DNA from 4 places in the Pseudomonas sp. J452 genome. Region 1 is predicted to be linked to each of the others. Evidence: riboswitches for the same ligand, from Rfam matches in the RefSeq annotation. Region 1 holds a riboswitch; each other region holds the start of a gene.
What was found. A riboswitch is a leader RNA that binds a small molecule or an ion and turns the genes downstream of it on or off. The one in region 1 is predicted to bind cobalamin.
Positions count from the first base shown of each region.

Region 2: it holds a riboswitch for cobalamin, as region 1 does, so the genes downstream of both, cobO (cob(I)yrinic acid a,c-diamide adenosyltransferase) here and LRS11_RS02040 (TonB-dependent receptor domain-containing protein) in region 1, are expected to answer to the same signal.
Region 3: it holds a riboswitch for cobalamin, as region 1 does, so the genes downstream of both, cobG (precorrin-3B synthase) here and LRS11_RS02040 (TonB-dependent receptor domain-containing protein) in region 1, are expected to answer to the same signal.
Region 4: it holds a riboswitch for cobalamin, as region 1 does, so the genes downstream of both, LRS11_RS08660 (energy-coupling factor ABC transporter permease) here and LRS11_RS02040 (TonB-dependent receptor domain-containing protein) in region 1, are expected to answer to the same signal.

Region 1 covers NZ_CP088294.1:442,852-446,442, reverse strand. Annotated here, with positions in the region: gene LRS11_RS02040 (TonB-dependent receptor domain-containing protein) at 1-1,605, opposite strand, end outside; cobalamin riboswitch at 1,694-1,912, opposite strand; gene dxs (1-deoxy-D-xylulose-5-phosphate synthase) at 2,129-3,591, opposite strand, start outside.
Region 2 covers NZ_CP088294.1:4,271,886-4,275,476, forward strand. Annotated here, with positions in the region: gene LRS11_RS19415 (cobyrinate a,c-diamide synthase) at 1-1,064, opposite strand, end outside; gene cobO (cob(I)yrinic acid a,c-diamide adenosyltransferase) at 1,243-1,854, opposite strand; cobalamin riboswitch at 2,001-2,219, opposite strand; gene LRS11_RS19425 (response regulator) at 2,401-3,591, opposite strand, start outside.
Region 3 covers NZ_CP088294.1:4,317,214-4,320,804, reverse strand. Annotated here, with positions in the region: gene cbiE (precorrin-6y C5,15-methyltransferase (decarboxylating) subunit CbiE) at 1-974, opposite strand, end outside; cobalamin riboswitch at 1,037-1,240, shown strand; gene cobG (precorrin-3B synthase) at 1,334-2,653, shown strand; gene LRS11_RS19625 (precorrin-8X methylmutase) at 2,650-3,276, shown strand; gene LRS11_RS19620 (precorrin-2 C(20)-methyltransferase) at 3,276-3,591, shown strand, end outside.
Region 4 covers NZ_CP088294.1:1,939,188-1,942,778, reverse strand. Annotated here, with positions in the region: gene LRS11_RS08665 (hypothetical protein) at 1-661, shown strand, start outside; gene LRS11_RS08660 (energy-coupling factor ABC transporter permease) at 776-1,456, opposite strand; cobalamin riboswitch at 1,511-1,717, opposite strand; gene LRS11_RS08655 (acyl-CoA dehydrogenase family protein) at 2,016-3,591, opposite strand, start outside.

The DNA.
Region 1 (3,591 bases):
GCGATCCAGATCCAGGCTCAGGGTGCGCCGCGCGCGGCGGTTGAGGGTGTGGCCGCTGTCGCGGTCGCGCGGATCGACGAAGGCCACGCCCAGCTGGCCCTGCCAGCCGAACAGTTCCTGCTGCAGCGCGGCCTCGAAACCATGGATGCGCGCCTTGGCGATGTTCTGCGGGATGAAGTCCTGGTCGTTGGCGATCGCATCTTCGATGTCGGTGCGGTAGACCGAGGCCTCCAGGCGGGTGGTGGCGGCCAGTTGGCTGCGCCACTGCAGCTCGACACTCTTGGAGTGTTCCGGCTGGAGGTTCGGGTTGCTGTAGTCCGGGTAGTACAGGTCGTTGAAGGTCGGTGCGCGGAAGCCTTCGCTGTAGGAGGCGATCAGGTCGTTGCGCTCGTCGAGCGGCAGGGTCAGGGCGCCGCTCCAGGTGTTTTCGCTGCCGAACTGCTCGTTCTTGTCGTGGCGCAGGCCCAGTTCGGTGGAAAAGTGCTCGCCGTCGTAGCGGTGCTGGATGAAGGCGGCCTGGTTCCAGCGCTGTTGCTCGGCGAAGGCGGTGTTGCTGTTGAGCTGGTCTTGGTACCAGTCGGCACCGAGCATCAGGCTGTGGCTGTCGCTCAGGCTCAGGGTGTTCAGCCAGTTGACCGAGTCGCGGTAGGTGTTGAACACGCCGCGCTCGTCGCTGAGTTTATCCAGGCTCTCTTCGCGGTTCTCGCTGTGGCCGACTTCCAGGCGGCTGTTCCAGCTGTCGTTGAGCTGGGCGTCAAAGTAGCTGGAGACGCTGCTGACGGTGAAGTCGCTGTACGGGTCCTGTTCCACCGATTCGAAGGTGGTCATGTCGAAGCGGCCGAAGGGGTTGTCGAACTCGGTGCGGCCGCGCTGGTCGAGGACGCTGACGCCCGCTTCCAGGTTGTCGCTGAAACTGTGGCTGAGGCTCAGGCTGAAGGCCTTGTTGCGGTAGGCGTCGTGATCCTGATCGGCTTCGTAGGAGGTGCCGGTACGGTCGATGCCGTTGGTCTCGTCGAGGCTGCCGGCCAGGCTGAAGCGCGTGGCCTCATCGCCACCGGAAATGCCGGCGCTGCGCTGCCAGGTACCCCGGCTGCCATAGCCCACGCGCACGAATGGCTTGAACCCTTCACCGCTGCTGCGGCGGGTGAAGATCTGCACCACGCCGCCGATGGCATCGGCACCGTACATGGCCGAACGCGGCCCGCGCAGCACTTCGATGCGCTCGATCTGCTCGATATTGAGGTGCTGCAGATTGCTGTCGCCGGAGCTGGCCGAGCCTATGCGCATGCCGTCTACCAGAACCAGGCTCTGCGCCGACTTGGTGCCGCGGATATACAGGCTGGCCAGGCTGCCGCTGCCGTTGTCGGTGACCTGGACGCCGGGCACGCGTTGGAGCAGCTCGGTCACCGAGGATGGTTGCAGGCGCTCGATATCGGCGCGGGTGAACACCGTGCTGGCGGCGCTGCTGGCGCTGCGTTGCTGCACGTCGCGGTTGGCGCTGATCAGGGTTTCCGACAGCTTCAGCGCATCATCCTGGCTGGATGCGGCGTAGACCGGGGTGCAAGGCAGCAGGGCCACGGCAATGGAAAGGCGGGACAACTTCATCGATAAATCCTCAAAGGTCGGCAGACTTTTGAGAAGGGCAGGACAAGCTCTGGCCGTAGCCAGCGCTTGACGGTGATGCCCTCCGCAACACCAGTCGATCCGCCAAGGCCGGTCTCCGGGCTCTCGACTCGCGCTGATCCGCCTTCCCGGATGACTCCAGTGGCTTTTATGGTCAGCGTGCAGGTGGCAACCTGCCGTCGATTACCGTTGCGGGGGCAGCGCCGGGATGGCTCCTCGATGGAGCGCACCGGCTTCCCGTTTAACGCCGTGCTGAGAGCAGCGGCGCACCGTGGCGGAAATGAAAAACGCCGCGCACCTTAGTGCGTGGCTGTATGAAAAACAAGCGGGCTCGATTCGCGGCGACATGAGCGCCGCTCAAGTAAATCGCCAACTCGCCTGTAGGAGCCAGCTTGCTGGCGATCATCGGGCTGCGGATGCGTCGGTTAGGGCGGATGGTCTGCGCTCGCCAGCAAGCTGGCTCCTACAGAGTCGGGCGGGTGAAACCCGCTCGCCGGCCCTGTGCTTAGAGCTGGGCCAGGCGGGCGCGCACGGCCGCTTCGATGCCGGCTTCGTCCAAGCCGCATTCGGCGAGCATCTGCGCCGGCTTGGCGTGCTCCACGTAGCTGTCTGGCAGACCCAGGTGCAGCACGGGCTTGAGCAGGCCTTGCTGGGCGAGGAATTCGCTGACCGCCGAGCCTGCGCCACCCATGATGGCGTTCTCCTCGATGGTCACCAGCAGTTCATGGCTGGCCGCCAGTTCGCGCACCAGGGCTTCGTCCAGCGGTTTGACGAAGCGCATGTCGACCACCGTGGCGTCCAGCGTCTCGCCGACCTTGAGCGCTTCGGCCAGTTGCACGCCGAATACCAGCAGCGCGGTTTTCTGCCCGCGCCGACGCACCAGGCCCTTGCCGATTGCCAGCGGCTCAAGCGCCGGGTCGATCGGCGTGTTCGGCCCGCTACCGCGCGGGTAACGCACCGCCGCCGGACCATCGAAGTGGTAGCCGGTGGTGAGCATCTGGCGCAGTTCGTTCTCGTCGCTCGGCGTCATCACCAGCATGCCGGGGATGCAGCGCAGGTAGGAGATGTCGAAGCTGCCGGCGTGGGTCGGGCCGTCTTCGCCGACCAGGCCGGCGCGGTCGATGGCGAACAGCACGTCGAGGTGCTGCACGGCCACGTCATGAATCAGCTGGTCGTAGGCGCGCTGGAGGAAGGTCGAGTAGATCGCCACCACCGGCTTGACGCCGTCGCAGGCCATGCCGGCGGCCAGGGTCACCGCATGCTGCTCGGCGATGGCCACGTCGAAGTAGCGCTCGGGGAAGCGCTCGGCGAAGGCCACCAGGTCGGAGCCTTCCTTCATTGCCGGGGTGATGCCGACCAGGCGCGGGTCTGCCGCTGCCATGTCGCACAGCCACTGGCCGAACACACTGGAGTATTTCGGCCCGCTCGGCTTCTTGGCTTCGACAACCGGAGCCTTGATCGGCTCCAGCTTGGTGATCGCGTGGTAGCCGATCGGGTCGACCTCGGCCGGGGCGAAGCCCTTGCCCTTCTTGGTCACCACATGGAGGAACTGCGGGCCGTCCAGGTCGCGCATATTGCGCAGCGTCGCGATGAGTGTGGGCAGGTCGTGGCCGTCGATCGGGCCGACATAGTTCCAGCCCAGCTCCTCGAACAGGGTGCCGGGCACCAGCATGCCCTTGGCGTGCTCTTCGACCTTGCGCGCGATCTCCCAGGCGCCGGGCAGGCGCGAGAGGATCTTCTTGCTGCCTTCGCGCATGCTCGAATAGGTGCGGCTGGAGATGATCTTGGCCAGGTAGTTGGATAGGCCGCCGACGTTCTTCGAGATCGACATGTCGTTGTCGTTGAGGATCACCAGCATGTTGGCTTTGACGTCTGAGGCGTGGTTAAGCGCCTCGAAAGCCATGCCGGCGGTCAGCGCGCCGTCGCCGATCACGGCCACCGATTTGCGCCGGCTGTTCTGCAGCTTGG
Region 2 (3,591 bases), 1.0 Mb from region 1:
ATGCGCGGCTGCATCTGCGCGTGGCCGGGCAGCAGGCCGAGCAGTTCGGCGCTGTGGCCGACCTTGTCGGTCAGGCGGTCGAGCAGGTAGAGCATGCCGCCGCACTCGGCGAGGATCGGCTTGCCAGCGGCCTGATGCACATGGATCGCCTCGCGCATGGCCAGGTTCTGCGCCAGTTGCTGCAGGTGCAGCTCCGGGTAGCCGCCGGGCAGGTAGAGGCTGTCCACCTCGGGCAACTGGCGCTCGCGCAGCGGCGAGAAGAAGCACAACTCGGCGCCAAGCCGGCGCAGCAGGTCGAGGTTGGCCTGGTAGAGGAAGGCGAATGCGGTATCGCGGGCCACGCCGATGCGCACGCCGGCCAGCAGTGGCTCGAGCGACTGGTCAACCTGCGCGGCGAAGCGCACCGGGTCCGGCAGGGCATCGCCGGCGCTGGCCAGCAGCGCATCGGCCGCCGCATCCAGGCGCGCATCCAGGTCGGCCAGCTCCTCGGCCTGGACCAGGCCCAGGTGGCGGCTGGGCAGCTCCAGCGCGGCGCTGCGCGGCAAAGCGCCGTACCAGCGGATTGCCGGCGGCAGGCTGTCGCGCAGGATCTCGCCATGCCGTGCGCTGCCGGTGCGGTTGGCCAGCACCCCGGCGAACGGCAGATTGTGCTGGAAGTTGGCCAGGCCATAGGCCAGGGCGCCGAAGGTCTGCGCCATGGCGCTGCCATCGATCACCCCGAGTACCGGCACCTGGAAGCGCCGCGCCAGGTCGGCGGCCGAGGGGCTGCCGTCGAACAGGCCCATCACCCCTTCGATGAGGATCAGGTCGGCCTCCCCCGCCGCCTCCCAGAGCAGGCGCCGGCATTCGTCCTCGCCGACCATCCACAGGTCGAGCTGGTACACCGCCTGGCCCGAGGCACGGGCGAGGATCATCGGGTCGAGGAAATCCGGTCCGCACTTGAACACCCGCACACGCTTGCCGGCCCGCGTATGCAGGCGCGCCAGGGCGGCGGTGACGGTGGTCTTGCCCTGGCCGGAGGCCGGGGCGGCGATCAGCAGGGCCGGGCAGCTGCGTGCAGTCATTGCCCTCTCCCCGGCCCTCTCCCGCAAGCGGGAGAGGGGGCGTTAAGGGATAGATTTGCGTGCGCCGCTGCCCTCGCCCATTTATGGACGACGACTGCATGCAGGCGGATCGAGTAGCCCGGATGCAATCCGGGGTGGGCGGCTTCCCGGATTGCATCCGGGCCAGGGTAAACAGGGCTCAAAACTCGATCCCCTTCTGCGCCTTCACCCCGGCCTTGAAGGCATGCTTGACCAGGCTCATCTCGGTGACGGTGTCCGCTGCGTCGAGCATCCCCGGCAAGGCGCCGCGGCCGGTCACCACCACATGTTGCAGTAGCGGGCGCGCCTCGATGTCGGCGAGCACCGCGTCCAGCTCCAGGTAGCCGTGCTTGAGGGCGATATTCAGCTCGTCGAGTACCACCAGGCCGACCTGCGGGTCATTCAGCAGTTGCCTTGCCACCGCCCAGGCCGCGCCGGCCTTGTCGATGTCGCGCTGGCGGTCCTGGGTTTCCCAGGTGAAGCCCTCGCCCATCACGTGGTAGCTGACTTCCTCGGGGAAGCGGCGGAAGAAGCTTTCCTCGCCGGTGCTGGCGGCGCCCTTGATGAACTGCACCACGCCGACCTTGATGCCGTGGCCGAGGGCGCGAGCGACCATGCCGAAGGCCGAGCTGCTCTTGCCCTTGCCGTTGCCGCTGTGCACCAGCAGCAGGCCGTATTCGTTCTGGGCCTGGGCGATCTTTTCGTCGATCAGCGCTTTCTTGCGCTGCATGCGTGCCTTGTGGCGTTCGTCGCGCGCGGCGGACTCGCTCATCTACAACTCCTCGCGACCGGCTGCGGCGCGGCAAAGCAGCAGCACCGCGACCCTCGTCAGGCACGGTGCAGAAGCAGAATAGGGGCAGCAGCAGGACAAGACGCGGGCAGGCCGCACGGACCCACCCACCCGCAAAGCCCGCCGCAATGCCGTGGATCGCTACAGGCCGGTCTCCGGGCTTGTGAGCGGAATCTACAGACTCCCGGTCGCGCCTTCCCATGTCGAATGACACAGTGGCTGGATGCGACCGTTGACTCACCTACCGTTGCGGGGGCAGCGCCGGACTGTTCGACTGAATGAACCGGCTTCCCTGTTTCACCCCGTGGACGCGTCGCGACCGGGGCACCTGATGCTGGCGGCAGGGTAGAGGCTGGGCCGGGGCGCGTCAACGCCGAGCGCGGCCCCGAAGACCCTGTCGCGGATCTCGGATACTCCCCTCTACCACTTGTGGGAGAGGATTGCATGGAGGCCAGCCGAAAGGCTGAGAAGAGGAAGTGGGACTACTCACCCTCTCCCGTAAACGGGAGAGGGGGAAAATCGCATGGCCTAGGACAGGCCCTGCAACAACTCCAGGGCCCGGTCGAAGTCGAAGCTCTCGACCTGCTGTCCCACCTGACGCAGACGCTCGGCCAGCAGCGGATCGAGGGCCAGGCCCTGCAGTTCGTACAGGGCCTCCTGCGCCGCAGTGTCGCTCTCGCCCAGCAGGCGCCTGAGCTTGTCCAGCGACGCCTGCAGCTCGGCGCCAAGCGTGAGTGCCGGTGCCGCTGCGCCGCCCTGTTCCACCTCGACCAGCCCCACCAGGCCTGCCAGCAGCGGCTGCAACTGCCGTTCGACCTCGGCCACCAGCGGCTCCAGAACCGCCTCCGCCGCCCCCTCCTTGCAGGCCAGCTCCAGCGCCGTGGCGGCCTGCGCCAGGCCGCGGGCACCGATATTCCCCGCGCTGCCGCGCAGGCTATGGGCCAGGCGCGCCGCCGCCGAGGCATCGCTGTCCGCGCGGGCGGCGAGGAACTCGGCGCGGAAATCGCCCTGGCTGGAGCGGAACTTGCGCAGCAGGCGCAGGTAGAGATCAACCTTGCCCATGCTGGTGGCCAGGCCGGCTGCCAGGTCGATACCGGGCAGACTCTCGGGCAGGCCCGCCCCTGGTGCCACGCTGGCTGGCAAGTGCCGGGCCGCCTGGGCAACACGCCCGGGCTTGGGATGGATCCACTTGGCCAGGGTGGCGAACATGTTCTCGACGTTGAGCGGCTTGGAGATATGGTCGTTCATCCCGCAGGCCAGGGTTCGCTCGCGGTCCCCGGCCATGGCGTTGGCGGTCATGGCGATCACCGGCAGCTTGGCCAGCTGCGGCTGCTCGCGAATCTTGCGGGTGGCGGTGTAGCCGTCCATCACCGGCATCTGGCAATCCATCAGCACGCCATCGAAATCGGCATCCTCGGCCAGCCGATCGAGCGCCTGCTGACCATGTTCGGCCAGGCACAGCTCGACGCCGGCGCTCTCCAGCAGCTCGCGGGCCAGCTCCCGGTTCAGCTCGTTGTCCTCCACCAGCAACAACCGCGCCCCCTGCAGACTGGCCATGGCGCTGGCGCTCTGATCGGAGCGCGCAGTGGCACGGGTATCAATCTGCGAGGTCTTGCCGAGCATGTTGCCGATCGCTTCCAGCAGGGTCGACGGGGTCACCGGCTTGGTCAGCACCACCGGCAGCTGCAGACCATGCTTGCCAGCCTCCTCCTGAGCCTC
Region 3 (3,591 bases), 990 kb from region 1:
CCGCCACCGATAAAGATCGCCTCGGGTTGCTCCAGTCCCGCCAGCGCCTGCGGTGCGGCGCCGGCCACCAGCTGCAGGGCCGGCACGCCGAGGGCGTCGCGGTTGTGCTGGATCAGCTGCTGGCGGCTGCCGTCGGTCTCGATGGCGATAGCCCGGCAACTGGGGTGGGCGCGCATCCACTCGATGCCGATCGAGCCGCAACCGGCGCCCACGTCCCACAGCAGTTCGCCGGGAGTCGGCGCCAGGCGAGCCAGGGTGATGGCGCGCACGTCACGCTTGGTCAGCTGGCCGTCGTGGCGGTAGGCCTCGTCCGGCAGACCGCAGGTCAGTGGCAGGCGTACGGCGTTCGCGTCGGCCAGGCATTCCACCGCCAGCAGGTTGAGGGCGGCGACCTCGTCGATGCTCCAGCTGTCGGCCAGACCGTCGATACGTCGTTCCAGCGGGCCGCCGAGGTGTTCCAAAACCGTCAGCCGGCTGGAACCGAAGCCGCGCTCGCGCAGCAGGGCGGCGATGGCGGCCGGGCTGCAGCCGTCGTTGCAGAGGATCAGCAGGCGCTGGCCGGCATGGATCTGCGCGTTTAGCGCCGCCAGCGGCCGCGCCACCACCGAGAGCAGTGTCACCTCCTGCAGCGGCCAGCCCAGGCGGGCGGCGGCCAGCGAGTAGGAGGAGGGCGCCGACAGCACGCGCATTTCTCCTTCGGCTAATTGCCGCGCCAGGCTGGCGCCGACGCCGAACAGCATGGGGTCGCCGCTGGCCAGCACGCACACCGGCGTGCCGCGCCGTTCCAGTACCGGCGCCAGGCTGAATGGGCTCGGCCAGCTCTGCCGCGGCGAGCGGATGCACGGCGGCAGCAGCTCCAGCTGGCGCGGCGCCCCGACGATCTGCTCGGCAGCCAGCAGCGCCCGGCGCGCAGCCTTGCCCAGGCCGGCGTAGCCGTCTTCGCCGATTCCCACCACCGTCAGCCAGGCTGTCATGCGTGTTTCCTTGATCTGTTGCGGGCGACGCGTGGGCTTGGCCTGGCGCCGGAAAAAGCGGGCATAATAGCGCCTTCGTCGGTGCCCGGCGTTCTCACGGACGTCACCAAGGGCCTAAGAGGGAACACGGAGAAGCGATTCAACCGTGGCTGCCCCCGCAACTGTAAGCAGCGAGTCTGTCGCCTGAATGCCACTGGGAAACCGGGAAGGCCGCGACCGATGCCGACCTGCCAGCCAGGAGACCTGCCGACGACGCTAGTCGCGAGTGCCAACATCGGGCGGGGTGTACCGATGCCAAGGAATCCCTGTCTGTGGATTCCGCTGGTTCGGTCGCCGCGTCGTTGTTTGTCGGTGACCGCTTGAAGTCTGATTCCTGCGTTTGCGTCGCATCCACTCCCAGGCCGTCTGCCTGTCCGGGACTGTGGCGCATTGTGTCCGCGCTGGACGGCGGTATCTGCCGGGTCAAGCTGCCGGGTGGCCGCCTCTCCAGCGCCCAGGCCCGCGCCGTGGCCGGGGCTGCGCGGCTGTGCGGCAGCGGTGTGCTGGAGCTGACCAACCGCAGCAACCTGCAGATTCGCGGTGTGCGCGACAGCGAGCACGCCGCCCTGGTGCAGCACTTGCTGGCCGCCGGCCTCGGCCCGCGCGTTGCCGCCGCCGACGATGTGCGCAACCTGCTGCTCAGCCCTGCCGCCGGCCGCGATCCGGCAGCTTTTCTCGATACCCGCCCGCTGGCCGAGCAACTGCTGGCGTTGCTGCAGGACACGCCCGCCTTCCACGGCCTTTCCGCCAAGTTCGCCCTGCAGCTGGACGGCGGCGAAGTGCTGGCCATGCTCGACCACCCCCACGACCTCTGGCTCAGTGCCTTGCCCGGTGGCACCCAGCTGGCTTTCGGCCTGGCCGGCTGCCCGCGTGATGCGGTCCTGGGCGTGGTCGAGCTGGGGCAGGCGCCGCATCTGGTGCAGGCCGTGTTGGAGCTGTTCCTTGAGCTGGCCGGCACGCACAGCCGGATGCGCCAGTTGCTCGCCGAACTGCCGGTGGCGGATTTTCTCGCCCGTCTGCCAATGCCTCTGGAGCGCGATATGCCGCTGCCAGCGCGCGCCCAAACAGCAGCCATAGCGCTCGGCATGCACCCTCAGGCCCAGACCGGCTTGGTCATGCTGCTGGCCGCTGCGCCACTGGGTCGGCTGGAGGCCGTGCAGCTGTGGGCCCTGGCCGATCTGGCCGAGGCCGAGGGCAGCGGCGAACTGTGCCTGACGCCCTGGCAGGGCGTGCTGCTGCCGGATATTCCCGCCGCCCGCCAGGCTGCGGTGATGGCCGCGCTGGGCGAGATCGGCCTGCTGCTGGATGCCCGCGAGCCGCTGAGCCAACTACTCGCCTGCAGTGGCTCCACCGCCTGCGCCAAGGGCCTGGCTGACACCAAGGCCGATGCCCTGCACTTGGCTGCACTGCTGCGCGCCGGCGGCGTTCAGCCGCAGGTGCACCTCAGCGGCTGCCCGCGCTCCTGCGCCGCCGCGCATACCGCTCCGTTCACCCTGTTGGCGCAGCCCGGCGGGCGTTACCAGCTCTATCAGCGCACCGCGGGCGTGGCCGGTTTCGGCCGCCTGCTGGCGCCTTCCCTCAGTATCGAAGAAGCCGGCGCCTGGTTCGCCGCGCAGCCCGCATCAGGAACTTCTGCATGATCGATTACATCCGCGACGGCCAGGAAATCTACCGCCAGTCCTTCGCCACCATCCGTGCCGAGGCCGACCTGTCAGCCATCCCGGCCGACCTGGAAAAGCTCGCTGTGCGCCTGATCCATGCCTGCGGCATGGTCGACGTGGTGCAGGACCTGCGCTTCTCGCCGGGTGCCGGTGCCGCCGGCCGCGCAGCCCTGGCCAAGGGCGCGCCGATCCTCTGCGATGCGCGGATGGTTGCCGAAGGCATCACCCGTGCGCGCCTGCCGGCGAACAACCCGGTGATCTGCACCCTGCACGATGCCGGCGTGCCGGAGCTGGCCCGCGAACTGGGCAATACCCGCTCGGCGGTGGCCCTGGAACGCTGGCGCGAGCACCTCGAAGGCAGCGTGGTGGTGATCGGCAACGCGCCGACCGCGCTGTTCTACCTGCTGGAAATGCTCGATGCCGGCGCGCCCAAACCGGCGCTGATCCTCGGCATGCCGGTGGGCTTTATCGGCGCCGCCGAGTCCAAGGACATGCTCGCCGCTGACAGCCGAGGCGTGCCCTACGTGATCGTACGCGGTCGGCGTGGCGGCAGCGCGATGGCCGCGGCGGCGGTCAACGCCCTGGCCACGGAGGTGGAGTGATGACGGGTAAAGGACGTTTGCTCGGCCTCGGTGTCGGCCCCGGCGACCCGGAACTGATCACCCTCAAGGCCCTGCGCCTGTTGCAGTCGGCGCCGGTGGTTGGCTACTTCGTGGCCAAGGCCAAGGCGAATAAAGGCCAGGGCGGCAACGCCTTCGGCATCATCGAACAGCACCTGAGCGAGGCCCAACAGCGTCTGCCGCTGGTCTACCCGGTGACCACCGAGAAGCTCGAACCACCGCTGAGTTACGAGGATGTGATCAGCGATTTCTACGACACCTGCGCGGTGCAGATCGCCCGGCACCTGGACGCCGGCC
Region 4 (3,591 bases), 1.5 Mb from region 1:
CCTGGCCGCCGAGCTGGACGGCCATTACCGCGGCACCCTGGACAATCGACCGAGTGAATTGATCCTGCACAGCCAGGGACCGGAAGTGACAGGCGAGTACGTCGAGGGCCCGCAGCTGCGCTTCAAACTCAGCGGCAGCTTCGACGGCCAACTGCTGCAGGCGCAGATCAGCGATCCGCACTCCGGCCAGGTACTGGCCAACATGAATGCCAACTTTGCCAACGACATGCTCAACGCCAGCCTCGCCGCACGTGACCCCAGCAGTGGCGAGACACTGATACGCGAGGCGCTGTTCGAGCGCGTCGCCCCGCCACCGCCACCGCCCGACCCGCACCAGGATCCGGCACTGGTCGGCACCTGGATCAGCGAACTCAGCAGCGAGAGCGCCGAGCTGGCCACGCTGACCACGGTGACCACCCTGCGTATCCGCGCCGACGGCAGCGTCGCGCAGTGGCGACGCACGGTGACCGGCGGCAGCGACTGGAGCTACGACCGCCCCGGCGAACTGCAGTACAGCGGCCGCTGGCGCAGCGACAACGGCCTGCTGCTGGTGCAGCTGGAGGGCGCCCGCGAGTTCCAGCCAGCCGCACGTTACCGTTTCAATGCCCCCTTCCTGGTGACCGAGAGCAATACCGGCGAGATGATCTGGCAGCGCCGCTGAGTCCGTTTGGACGCGCGCCAAACGGCACATCCCCATGCAGGCGCGGGGACGATCAGACGGCGGTCACTGGAATGAAAGCGCCAGACCGGTTTCCCGGCCTGGCGTGGGCCGGGGTCAGGCCGGCTGGTGCAGGCGCACGTTGAACAGCGGGCCCTGGCTGTAACGCGACAGCGCCTTGGCGGCGGCCAGCACGCCCAGATCGATCAGCGGTTCGAGCAGGATCACGCTCATGTAGGCCAGGCCGAAGCTGCCGACGGAGGCCAGGTTTGCGCTGGAGAAGCCGTTACCGTAGACGGCCCAGAAGGCCACCCAGGCGACGATGCCGCCCTGGTAGGCGGTCGACAGGGCCAGGGCCTGCTTGTAGCTGGTATCCACATAGGCCGTGCGCGCCGGGATGAGGCGCTTGGCCAGCAGGTGAATGGCCCACAGTGGCAGCAGCAGGGTGGTGACGTTCATGCCGTACTGCGGCAGGTCGAACTGGGCGAAGAACAGCCCCTGCAGCAACAGGCCGGCGGCCAGGCCGATGGCCGCGGCACCGGCGCCGAACAGCAGCAACAGGGTCGAGCCGAGGATCAGGTGGACTTCCGAGACGCCCACCGGATGGTGCGGCAATACCTCGAAGAAGCAGAACACCAGGGCAGTGGTCAGCAGGCTGCGCAGGGTCAGGGCGAGCAGGCCGCCGTTGTCGCGCAGACTGTCGCGGGCGAGTTTGACCGTGAGCGCGAAGGCACCAGCGGCGGTTGCATAGCTGAGGAAAATCTTGGCGCCGGCAACGACGTCAGGTTCGATGTGCATTAGGGTTCCTTGGCCGCGCCCACCGCGCGACGATCCGGATTGAGGGAAAGGGGCAGAATGCCCAATAGCGATGGCAGGTCTCCTGGCTCACGGCTTGCTACTTCGCCCGCCTTCCCAGCCGATAAAGGCCAGTGGCGTGTGGGCATCGTTCGCCGCTTACAGTTGCGGGGGCAGCCAGGGCATTGGCGACGAGCGCCGCACCCTTTTTCCTTTTCATCCGGCCGCACGAAGCGGACCGGAACCATCGGCGGCCACCTTACCCGCCTCGCCCGCGAAAAGACAGTGCCCGCTGCCGCGCCGGCGCCCTCGACAGCCCCGTGCCAGACGCGCCTGAGCGCATTTCCCCACGGCCTCGGCGTGCCCGCAGGGGCTCGACTGCCCTGCCTGCATATCCCGCCACGCAACGCTGGGCAGGCCTATTGCGATGGAGTCTTGGTAGCCTCTCGCCTCGCGGAGCCTTGCCGTATTCGTGGGCGGACCGAGTATGGGCAGCCACCTGCGCAGGTGGCCCTGCGCCTGGCGGTGATAACGGTGCGGGAGCGCCGGGTGCCTCTCGACCTCAGATCAGATGCGGCGTACTGCGCGCCACCAGCGCCTCGGCATCCACGCCGCGCGGCAGGGTGCCGTAGACACGGCCGCCGTCGGCCAGGCGGCTGGCGATAAAGGCGTCGGAGACGGTGGCGTTGCCAGCTTCCAGCAGCAGCTTGGCCTGCAGGGCCACGGCCACGTCCTCGGTCAGCTGGCGGGCGCGGTACTGGATATCGGCAGTGTCGCGGAAGTCCGCCTGCAGGCGCTGGATATGCGCCTTGAGACGTGCATCGCCATGGCCGTCGCCCAGCTCGGCGAACAGCACGTCGAGCACACCGGCCTCCTTGGACAGGGCACGCAGCACATCCAGGCACTGCACATTGCCCGAGCCCTCCCAGATCGAGTTGACCGGCGCCTCGCGGTACAGCCGTGGCAGGATGGTTTCCTCGACATAGCCGGCGCCGCCCATGCACTCCTGGGCCTCGTTGATCATTGCCGGGGCGCGCTTGCAGATCCAGTATTTGCCGATGGCGGTGACCAGACGGGCGAACTTGTCTTCCTGCTCGTCGTGCGGGTTGTCCAGAGCCTTGCCCATGCGCATGGTCAGGGCCAGCGCCGCCTCGCTTTCCAGGGCCAGGTCGGCCAGCACGTTCTGCATCAGCGGCTGCTCGGCCAGCACCCGGCCGCCGACCTTGCGGTGCGCGCAGTGGTGCGCGGCCTGGGTCAGGGCCTGACGCATCAGGCTGCTGGAGCCGATCATGCAGTCGAAGCGGGTCAGCGAAACCATCTCGATGATGGTCGGTACGCCGCGACCTTCCTCACCGACCATCCAGGCCAGGGCGCCACGGAACTCCACCTCGCTGGAGGCGTTGGCCCAGTTGCCCAGCTTGTTCTTCAGGCGCTGGATATAGAACTGGTTGCGGCTGCCGTCCGGGCGATGGCGCGGCAGCAGGAAGCAGCTCAGCCCCTTGTCGGTGTAGGCCAGGGTGAGGAAGGCGTCGCACATCGGCGCCGAGCAGAACCACTTGTGGCCGACCAGCTCGTAGGCCTGACCGGGGCCGCCCATGCCCACCGGATGGGCCTTGGTGGTGTTGGCACGCACGTCGGTGCCGCCCTGTTTCTCGGTCATCGCCATGCCGATGGTGACACCGGTCTTCTGCTCGATGCCGACATTGCGCGGGTCGTATTCGGTGGCGAGGATCTTCGGCAACCAAATCTCGGCCAGCTCCGGCTGCAGCTTGAGCGCCGGCACCGCGGCGTAGGTCATGGTCAGCGGACAGGCGTTGCCGGCCTCCGGCTGGTTGTGCAGGTAGTTCAGCGCGGCGCGGGCCACCTGGGCGCCTTGACGCGGATCGGTCCAGGGCAGCGAGGGGATGCCGTGCTCGACCGCCGTGCGCATCAGCTCGTGGTAGGCCGGGTGGAACTCCACCAGGTCGACGCGGTTGCCGTAGCGGTCATGGCTCTTGAACACCGGCTTGTTCTCGTTGGCGAGGAAGCCGGCCTGCATCAGCGGGCCGCCGGCCAGTGCGCCGTAGGCATCCAGCTTGTCCTCGGCCCAGCCGCCGCCGAAGCGCCGCGTCCACTCCTGCAGCGGCAGGTCGACCCGG